Regions from separate parts of the Streptomyces sp. NPDC048290 genome, predicted to be linked through region 2. Evidence: riboswitches for the same ligand, from Rfam matches in the RefSeq annotation. Region 2 holds a riboswitch; each other region holds the start of a gene.
What was found. Region 2 has a riboswitch for cyclic di-AMP ahead of AB0D49_RS33585 (M23 family metallopeptidase). Riboswitches for the same ligand answer to the same signal wherever they lie in the genome.
Positions count from the first base shown of each region.

Region 1: it holds a riboswitch for cyclic di-AMP, as region 2 does, so the genes downstream of both, AB0D49_RS09255 (transglycosylase SLT domain-containing protein) here and AB0D49_RS33585 (M23 family metallopeptidase) in region 2, are expected to answer to the same signal.
Region 3: it holds a riboswitch for cyclic di-AMP, as region 2 does, so the genes downstream of both, AB0D49_RS03070 (NlpC/P60 family protein) here and AB0D49_RS33585 (M23 family metallopeptidase) in region 2, are expected to answer to the same signal.

Region 1 covers NZ_JBEZLM010000004.1:424,557-427,823, reverse strand. The annotation lists gene AB0D49_RS09260 (CocE/NonD family hydrolase) at 1-1,275, shown strand, start outside; cyclic di-AMP (ydaO/yuaA leader) riboswitch at 1,545-1,751, shown strand; gene AB0D49_RS09255 (transglycosylase SLT domain-containing protein) at 1,766-2,248, shown strand; gene AB0D49_RS09250 (HAD family hydrolase) at 2,443-3,267, opposite strand, start outside.
Region 2 covers NZ_JBEZLM010000026.1:22,757-26,023, forward strand. The annotation lists gene AB0D49_RS33580 (PrsW family intramembrane metalloprotease) at 1-8, shown strand, start outside; gene AB0D49_RS33585 (M23 family metallopeptidase) at 224-1,267, opposite strand; cyclic di-AMP (ydaO/yuaA leader) riboswitch at 1,279-1,436, opposite strand; gene AB0D49_RS33590 (PP2C family protein-serine/threonine phosphatase) at 1,683-2,831, opposite strand; tRNA gene AB0D49_RS33595 (tRNA-Met) at 3,066-3,139, opposite strand.
Region 3 covers NZ_JBEZLM010000002.1:175,160-178,426, forward strand. The annotation lists gene AB0D49_RS03065 (tellurite resistance/C4-dicarboxylate transporter family protein) at 1-226, opposite strand, end outside; gene AB0D49_RS03070 (NlpC/P60 family protein) at 464-1,675, opposite strand; cyclic di-AMP (ydaO/yuaA leader) riboswitch at 1,683-1,855, opposite strand; gene pcrA (DNA helicase PcrA) at 2,127-3,267, shown strand, end outside.

The DNA.
Region 1 (3,267 bases), on a different contig from region 2:
CGCGTCCGTCTGACCACCGCGCACGCCCCGGCGCCCTCCTATGGCAGCCTGCCCGGCCGCTGGACCGGCGAGCCCGGCTGGCCCTCCCCGTACGTCACGCCGGTCGTGTACGCCCTCCAGGGCGCCCCCGTCCTCGTCCGCTCCCCGATGCACACGGGGGTGGACGCGGGCGCCTTCCTGCCGCGCGGGGAGGACGCCGACCTGCCGCCGGACCAGCGGGCGGAGGACGGGCGGTCGGTCTGCTTCGACTTCCCGCTCGGCGCGGGGACGGCGGTGCTGGGGCGGCCCCTGGTGCGGCTGCGGCTGCGCTGCGAGGTGCCGCGCGGGCAGGTGATCGCCCGGCTGTGCGACATCGCCCCGGACGGCTCCTCGACGCTGGTGACCCGGGGCGTGCTGAACCTCTCCGCGCGGACGGGGCGGGAGCGGGCGGTGGGGTGGCCGCCGGGCGCGACCGAAGAGGTCTCCTTCGCGCTGGGCACCCTGGGGCATGTCTTCGCACCGGGCCACCGGGTGCGGCTGGCGGTGTCCTCCGCGTACTGGCCCTGGGTGTGGCCGCAGCCCGGCTCCGAGGCCGGGTTCTTCCTGGACCCGGCGGGCAGCTCCCTGGAGCTGCCGGTACGGCGGGCTCCGGCGGGGACGACGTCTGCGGAGGCGCCGGTGGGGGCGGCGGTGGGGGTGCCTGGGGAGGCGCCGGGCGGGGCACATGTGGAGGCGCCGGGCGACGCGCCGGTGGAGCCGCCGGGCGAGGCACATGGGGACGCCCCCGGCGACACACCGGCCCAGGCACCAGGCGACGCACATGTACAGGCCCCCGGCGACACACCGGCCCAGGCACCGGACGACGTACATGTGGGCGCCCCCGACGACACGCCCGAGCAGGCCGAGCCGCTCGGTGTCGTCTCCGCCGTCACGCTGGACGCGCCGCGTCCCGGGCGGCTGGTGGTGCGGGACGTGGCCAGGGGCGAGTGGCGGCTGGAGATCGCGCCCGGCCCCCGGGGCACCTGGGTGCATCCGGACGGTCTGGAGGTCACCGAGGAGGCCCTGGAGTCGTACACGGTCCGGGACGGTGACGCGCTCTCGGCGCGGAGCCGGTCGGACCGGACGATCCGGCTGCACCGGCCGGACGCGGCCTGGGACACCAGGGTCCGGGTCCGGTCGGAGATGAGCTGCACGGCGACGGAGTTTTTGACCGTTAATGAGGTGATTTGCACCCTCGGTCGCGAGGTCGTCTTCCATCGCACCTGGGAGCATCGGACTCCACGCACCGCTAGTTAATAGGCACTTGGGTGCATTGCCCGATTTGCCACTCTTGCGAACGGGCGTGATGTGGCTCACTCGCCGCCGCCCACAACTCCTCCGCAGCCGCACACCGATTCCCCTTCCCCGTTTCACGAGTTGACCCTTTTCAGCTGCAAAGGATCATGTGCGGCAAAGGGGCGAAGGAAGATCAGAAGCGGTGATCTGTGATTCCGCCACTTGTTTCGGACATCCGCTCTCGCATACGTTCCCGGCCAGTCGGGCGGACGCCGAGTCCTGCCACCGCCCGCACCAACTCACTAGATCCACGGCAGGAGCGGGGGACCCAGGTAAGTCGCCGGGCCGGACACCGCAGAACCGCGTAGTACCGCTTGTACCGCTACGCGACTGCGATCGTCCGGAACGGCTCGGGGTGAAGCCGTGCCGCAAGGCCGGCCGGGCACCTCCCCGCCCGAACCCGACAGCTCACCTCGTAGGCGTAGGAGAGGAACCGTTCCCTATGTCCGTCATGTCTGTCATGTCCGCGCACCGCTCCCCGCGCGTCCGCCGCATCACCCGCAAGCTCGCCGTCGCCGGTACCGGCGCCGCCGTGCTCGCCCTGCCGCTCATCGGCGCCACCAGCGCCACCGCCGCCACCCCGACCGCGGTCTCGGCGGCCACCTCCGCCTACCCGAACAACCTCGACGGCTGGATTCGCCAGGCGCTCGACATCATGTCGCAGAACGGCATCCCCGGCAGCTACGACTCCATCCACCGCAATGTGATGCGCGAGTCGTCCGGCAACCCGGCCGCCGTCAACAACTGGGACTCCAACGCCGCCGCGGGCACCCCGTCCAAGGGCCTGCTCCAGGTGATCGACCCGACCTTCGCCGCGTACCACGTCTCCGGGACGATCTACGACCCGTACGACCCGATCGCGAACATCGTCGCCGCGTGCAACTACGCGGCCGACCGGTACGGCTCGATCGACAACGTGTTCGGCGCGTACTGATCCGTCGCACGGCTCACCGCGCGGGTTGGGGCCCGCCCAGGGAGCGCCGTGCGGTCCGGTGCCGGAGCGCCGTGGGGGCGGCGACTGCCGGAGGGCGGGACTCGCATAGGGCCTGCCTATAGGACCCGCTCATAGGACCCGTTTATCGGGCCTGCCTATGGGGCCGACTCATGGGACCTGCCTATGGGGCCTGCTTATCGGACCTGAGGAAAGAGTCGTTCGAGGACGACGGCGATGCCGTCGTCCTCGTTCGACGTGGTGATCTCGTCGGCCACCGCCTTGAGTTCGGGATGGGCGTTGGCCATCGCCACCCCGTGTCCGGCCCAGTCGAACATCGGGATGTCGTTGGGCATGTCCCCGAACGCGATGGTGTGCTCGGCGCGCACACCGAGCCGCCGGGCCGCGAGCGCGAGCCCGGTCGCCTTGGTCACCCCGCACGGCTGGAGTTCGACCGTCCCCGGCCCCGACATGGTGACCGTCGCCAGCGAGCCGACCACCGCGCGGGCCACCGACGCCAACTCGTCGTCGGTCAGCTCGGGATGGCGCAGCAGCACCTTGCTGATCGGCTCGGTCCACAGCTCGGCCCGGCGTCCGACCCGCACCGCGGGCAGCGTGGGGTGCGGCATCAGATAGCCCGGCTCGATCAGCGTGAGCCCGTCGACCCCGTCCTGGTCGACCGCCGCGTACACCTCTCCGACCTCGGCCTCGATCTTGCCGAGCGCGGTCTCCGCCAGTTCCCGGTCCAGGGTGACCGACCACAGCAGCCGGTCCGCGCCCGCGTCGTAGAGCTGCGCGCCCTGGCCGCACACCGCGAGGCCGGTGCTGCCGAGTTGCTCCAGGAGCGGGCGCACCCGGGGGGCCGGGCGACCGGTCACCACGAGATGCCGGGCACCGGCCTCGGCGGTCCGCGCCAGTGCGGCCAGCGAGCGGTCGGAGAAGGTGTCGTCGCCGCGCAGCAGCGTGCCGTCGAGGTCGGTGGCGACAAGGGCGAACGTGCTGCGCACGGTGCGTGCGGCATA
Region 2 (3,267 bases):
GCACCTGACGGGACATACGCGGGCGGCGGCCCTGACGTCGGGGGGTCGTCGTCAGGACCGCCGGGATCACGGCCGTTCCGCGAATCCGGGAACGGGGGCGCGGAACGGGGAGTGCGGAACGCAGCACGCGGGACGCGGACGTCGAGCGGGTCGGATCCATCAGGGCATTCAGACCGTCACGGCCGTAGACCTCAGGGATCCAGACCGTCAGGCATTCGGACCGTCAGGGGTTCAGGCCCTTGTCGCGGAGCCAGGCCAGCGGGTCGATGCCGCCGCCGGAGCTGGTGTGCACCTCCAGGTGGAGGTGGGCGCCGGTGACATTGCCGGTGGCGCCGACACGGCCGATGACCTCGCCGGTGGTGACCTTCTGGCCGACGCTGACACTGATCGAGGACTGGTGGGCGTACCAGACCTCGGTGCCGTCGTCGAGGGTCAGCACGGTCTTGTAGCCGTACGAACCGTCCCAGCCCGCCGAGGTGATGGTGCCGGAGTGGACGGCCTTGATGAGCGTGCCCGTGGGCGCGGCGAAGTCGGTGCCGGTGTGGTAGCCGGACGACCAGAGCGAACCGGCCTGGCCGAAGGTCGAGGTGAGGGTGTACGACGAGGTCGGCAGCGCGAACTGCTTGGCCAGCTTGGCGAGGCGCTCCTCCTCGGCCTTGCGCGCGGCTTCCTCCTCCGCCTTCTTCTTCTCGGCGGCGGCCTTCTCACGCGCCTCCCGCTCCGCCTTCTCGGCAGCCGCGGTGGCCTTCTTCTCGGCGGCGGCGAGCACCGCCTGGGCAGCCTTGGTGTCGACCTGGTCCTGCTGGCTCTCGGCCTGGGCCATGATGCGGGCGCGCAGCGCCTCACCGGCGTCGGTGGTGCCCTGGCCGGTGTCGGCCGGGGTGACGCCGATCCCGCTGAGCGGGGCGGTCTCGGGCTCGGCGGCGGGCTCTTCCGCGTCCGCGTCGTCCGTGAAGGTGGGGAGGTCGGGCAGGGAGATCGCCACCGGCGGCTTGCCGGTCTGCGCGGTGGCCATGCCGCCCGCGCCGACGGCGGCTATGACACCGACGCCGAGGACCGTGGAGCTGCGGGCCAGGCCGCCGCGGGCGAGTCCGCCGCGCTGCTTGGCGACGCGGTGCCGGCCGCGGACCGGGCGGACGGTCTCCGCGCTGGGGTTCCATTCCTCCCACGGGCCCTCGTCGGTGCGGGGGCCGCCGTAGACGACGGTGTCGTCGCTGCGCTGGGCGGGTATGAACGGGGCCCCTGGAGCAGGCCGGTTGGACGCCACGTAGGCGTACTCCTTTCCTTCCCTCTCGCCTACCGGGTTAGCTGACGGGTTCGGAGCAGGAAGGTCTCCTACGCGCGTAAATCAGCCATGTCTCCATGGCGATGTACGCCCGATTCACCCCAAGGTGGTGGTTCCCCGGTTCCCTCACGGGATTCGGCGCTTGCGCACGGAGCCGCCTCTTGTGACGGCTGGGACGACCGCGCTGCGTTATCGGACAGTAATAGAACCCAAGGGTGATTTCCAAGCGCTTCCTGGAGATCATTCACGCTCTTACGCTGGACGTACGGGCCACGAGGGCGGAAATTCGGGCGAGTCACCCCCGCCTTGGGCCTGTCTCACACCGGTCTCGTGGGGCACTCCACAACCGCCCTCATGTGATGGTGACTCAGTTGTTATGCGGAGGGCGGTCGTCCATTCACTCACCGTGACCGTAGGCCGGGCGCCCGGGTGCCGGGCCGGGCCGCCGTACGGCGAGCAGCGCCATGTCGTCCGTCATCCCGCCCCCGGTGTGGTGCCGTACCTCTTCGGACAGGGCCGCCACCAGGTCCGCCGGGCCCCCGAACAGCCGCCCCGCCAGCCGGTCCTCGGGCTCGAAGAACACCCCGCTCCCGTCCCGCGCCTCGGACAGCCCGTCGGTGAACAGCAGCAGCGTGGCCCCGCCCGGGAACTCCGCCTCCTGCGCCCGGTCCGGCCACGCCCCCAGGTCGCCCATGCCCAGCGGCAGGGCGGGCTCGGGCGCGTCCAGCTCGCGCAGGGTGCCGTCGGCGTACAGCAGCAGCGGCCCCGGGTGCCCCCGGTTGACCATCCGCACCACGGCCCGGCCGTGCGGGATCTCGGCGAGCACGGCGGTGGTGAACCCCTCGTAGGCGTCCAGCCCGTCGCGCCGGGTGCCCTCCCGCGCGAGCGCCCGCTCCAGCCGTGCGGCGACCGCCTCCAGGGTGGCCTCCTGCTCGGCCGCCTCCCGGAACGCCCCGATCACCACCGCGACGGCGGCCACCGCGCTCATGCCCTTGCCCCGTACGTCCCCGACGACGAGCCGGACCCCGTGCGGGGTGTCCTGCACCGCGTACAGGTCGCCGCCGATGAACGCGCCCGCCTGGGCGGCCTCGTAGCGGGCGGCGATGTCGAAGCCGCCGATCCGGTCGTCCGGTTCCGGCAGCACCGCGCGCTGTGCCGCCTCGGCGATCTCCCGCGCGGAGGCGAGCCGGGCGTCACTGCGCCGGACCAGGACATTGATCAGCACGGCGAGCACGGAGACCGTGGCCACCGTGACGGCCTCGGTGATGGTCTCGGCGGCGAGGGGCTTGTCCACCCCGATATGGACGATGAACATGACGACCAGGGCCACGACACCGGTGATCACGGTGTAGCGCAGCCCGAACAGCGGCGCCGCGACCAGGGGCGCCGCGGTGAAGAACGGCACGGCGGTGAAGTGGGCGGGCATCACGGTCTCGTACACCGCGCCGCCGACGATCAGCAGGGCGGGCAGCACACGCACGACCGGTCTGATGTACGAGAAGCCGCCCCGCTCGGGGCCGCCCTGTGGCGAACTGCCCCGGGGCATCGTGCCGCGCGGCCCGGTGTACGGCCCCTCGCCCTCCGCCTCACCAGGCAGCACCTCGCGTCTCCCGCCTTCGTCTCCGTCAGTCCAGCGTTGCCGCAGCACGGCGGACGGGCGAGCCGGGCGGGCCGACCGGATGAATGGACGAGGGGGGAGCGCCAGGGCTGCGGGGGGGCGGGGCGCGGAAAACACTCAGGGCCGGAATCCGTGATCCGGATTCCGGCCCTGAGCCTTGAGTAGCGGGGACAGGATTTGAACCTGCGACCTCTGGGTTATGAGCCCAGCGAGCTACCGAGCTGCTCCACCCCGCGTCGGTGTGTCACCAGTGTACGCCATGGTCGGACCGGTCAGCACACCGATTGAAACGCGCCCCTTCCGCACCGTCTTCCCGAGGCGCCCCTTCCTTCCCGAGGCGACCCTTCCGCACCGCCTTCCAGAC
Region 3 (3,267 bases), on a different contig from region 2:
TACCGGCCTCTTCCAGCCATCTCCCGCGGTCGCCCAGCAGGCGTGAGGTGAAGTCCGCCGCCAGGGCCAGCCAGGTGATCGCGGCCACCACCAGCAGAATCCCGGACAGTACGGCGTATCCGGCCAGATTCAGCCCCGTCGACACGATGCCGGTCGCCATGACGGCGGACCCGGCTGCCGGTGGACGCTGCGCCCACCAGGCGCGGAGGGATGTGGTGCCGGACATGGGGCGATGGTAAGGAGCGCGCCGCCGGGGAACGTGGGGGCGCGCACGGCGACCGAGGGAAAGTCCGGCGATCGGTACATTCCGCGCGAAGGGTTACCTTTCCGTTGACCCGTTGACCCGTTGACCCGTTGACCTCGAAGGGGCGCGTGCCTCTCCGCACGCGCCCCCGGCGCGCGGACGTCCCTAGGGACGGTTCACTACCGCGCGCCCCCACGCCCGTCCCGGATCTCCGGGACGTCAGGCGGGCCGTACCACGCTGTGGATGGACGACTCGCCGTCGTAGAAGATCGACTCCTCGCGGACGTAGGCGCCCGGCTTGGGGGCGTGGATCATCTTGCCGTTGCCGATGTAGAGGCCGACATGGGTGACGTCGTCGTAGAAGAAGACGAGGTCGCCGGGGCGGGCGGCGGAGACGGTGACCGTGGTGCCCGCCTTGACCTGGTCGTAGGTGACGCGCGGGAGGGTGACGCCCGCGGCCTTCCAGGCGGCCTGGGTGAGGCCGGAGCAGTCGTAGGAGCCGGGTCCGGTGGCGCCCCATACGTACGGCTTGCCGATCTGGGCGCGGGCGAACGCGATGGCCTTCTCGGCCTTGGTGGAGTAGGCCGGGTCCGTGGCCGACGGGTCCGAGCCGGTGCCGGTGCCGGTGGAGCCGGAACCGGAGTCCGCCGAGCCCGCCGAGCCCGCGGAGCCGCTCTGCTCCTCGGTCTGCTGCCGGGCGGCCTCCTCCTGGCGCCGCTCCTCCTCGGCTTGCTGCTGCCGGGCCAGTTCCTCGGCCTTGCGCTCGGCCTCTGCCTGCTTGCGCCGTTCGATCTCGGCGAGCCGGGCCTTCTCCTGCGCGGTCAGATCGGAGAGCAGTTCCCGCGCGTTCGCCAGCTTGCGCTGGACGGTCGCCTTGGCCGTCCTGAGGTCGTCCTGGGTGTCGGTGAGGGTCTCCAGGCTCTTCCCAGCCTCCCGGCGCTTGTCCATGGTGTCGGACTGCTGGGCGAAGTAGTCGTCGACCGCGGTCTTCTGGCGCTCGGTGAGCCGCCCCATCAGCTGGGTCTGGTCGAAGTAGTCCTGTGGCGAGTCGGCCAGCAGCAGGCTCGCGGTGCTGGGGGCGGCGGCCCCGGTGCGGTACTGGGCGGCGGCGTAGGAACCCAGTTCCTCCCGCGCGTCGTTCAGTTTCTGGGCGCGCCGGGCGACGTCGTCCATCAGGGTGTCGACCTGCTTGCGCTGCTTGGTGGTCTTCTCTTTCGCCGCGTTGTATTTCTCCGTCGCCGACTCGGCCTGGCGGTAGAGGTCGTCGACCTTCTTCTCGACCTCCTCCAGGCTCGGCTTGTCGTCCGCGGGAGCGGCGTCGGCCGTCTGGGAGAGCAGGGCGACGGAGGTGAGGGCCGCGGTGGCGAGGGCGGGTGTGCGTATTCCGGCCACGCGCGGGCCCGAGGGGCGGTACTTGCGGTGCGACGCCAAAGGAGGCGACTCCTTCCATGGGCCGCCTACCGGGTTAGCTGTCGGGTTCGGGCGGGTGCTTCGGAAGGGTTGCCCTACGGTCCGCTCCTGCAAGGAAGTCGGGACCGATTCACCCCAGATGTCGGTGGGTCCCCGGCTCCGGCCGCCGCGAGGGCTCGCCGGACTCGGCGGAGGCCGGACGGCCCGGCGAGGTTCGCCGGTGGGGGTCGTTCGGCCTGTCGGGAACGGTAGCCAACTGCTGTGGCGCCTGTGAAGGTTGGTGGGCGATATGCCCGATACATTTTCGTGACCTTTCCGTCCGGCGGTCGTTACGGTGTCCGCCGCACCCCCTCCCACCCCGCCCTGCTCAAGATCCGCCACCCTGTGTGACCACCGGAAAGGGCGGGGCGGGCGCGGGATCTGTCCGGGACGGCCACGGGTTGTCAGTGGGGCGGCCTAGACTCGGAGAGCGATGAGCAGCCTCTTTGACGACAGCTTCCTGGCGGACCTCCGGACCCCTCGCGGGCACGAGGAGGAACCCCCGCCTCCGCCCGAGGACGATCACGTACCGGAGCCGGTTCCGGACGATCTGTTCGGCGGGAAGTTCGACACGCCCCCGAGCCGGGACGCGTTCTACCGGGACGGCGCCCCCCGCCCCGCCCTCGACCCGGCCGCGCTGCTGGACGGGCTCAACGAGAACCAGCGCGCGGCGGTCGTCCACGCGGACACCCCGCTGCTCATCGTGGCCGGCGCGGGCTCCGGCAAGACCCGGGTGCTCACCCACCGCATCGCCTATCTGCTCGCCGAGCGCGGTGTCCACCCCGGCCAGATCCTCGCGATCACCTTCACCAACAAGGCCGCCGGTGAGATGAAGGAGCGCGTGGAGCAGCTCGTCGGCCCCCGCGCGCACGCGATGTGGGTGATGACGTTCCACAGCGCCTGTGTCCGCATCCTGCGCCGCGAGTCCAAGAAGCTCGGCTTCACCTCGTCGTTCTCCATCTACGACGCCGCCGACTCCAAGCGCCTGATGGCCCTGGTCTGCCGCGACCTGGACCTCGACCCCAAGCGCTACCCGCCCAAGTCCTTCAGCGCCAAGATCAGCAACCTCAAGAACGAACTGATCGACGAGGAGGACTTCGCCGCCCAGGCGACCGACGGCTTCGAGAAGACCCTCGCCCAGGCCTACGCGCTCTACCAGTCCCGGCTGCGCGAGGCCAACGCGCTCGACTTCGACGACCTCATCATGACGACGGTCAACCTGCTGCGCGCGTTCCCCGATGTCGCCGAGCACTACCGCCGCCGCTTCCGGCATGTCCTGGTGGACGAGTACCAGGACACCAACCACGCCCAGTACGCCCTGGTCCGCGCACTCGTCGGCACGGGCGCGCACGACGAGGACGTACCGCCCCGCGAGGACGACCTCCGGCCCGCCGAGCTGTGCGTGGTGGGCGACGCCGACCAGTCGATCTACGCCTTCCGGGGCGCCACCATCCGCAACATCCTCCAGTTCGAGGAGGACTACCCGGACGCGACGACGATCCTGCTGGAGCAGAACTACCGCTCCACCCAGACGATCCTGTCCGCCGCCAACGCGGTCATCGAGCGCAATGAGT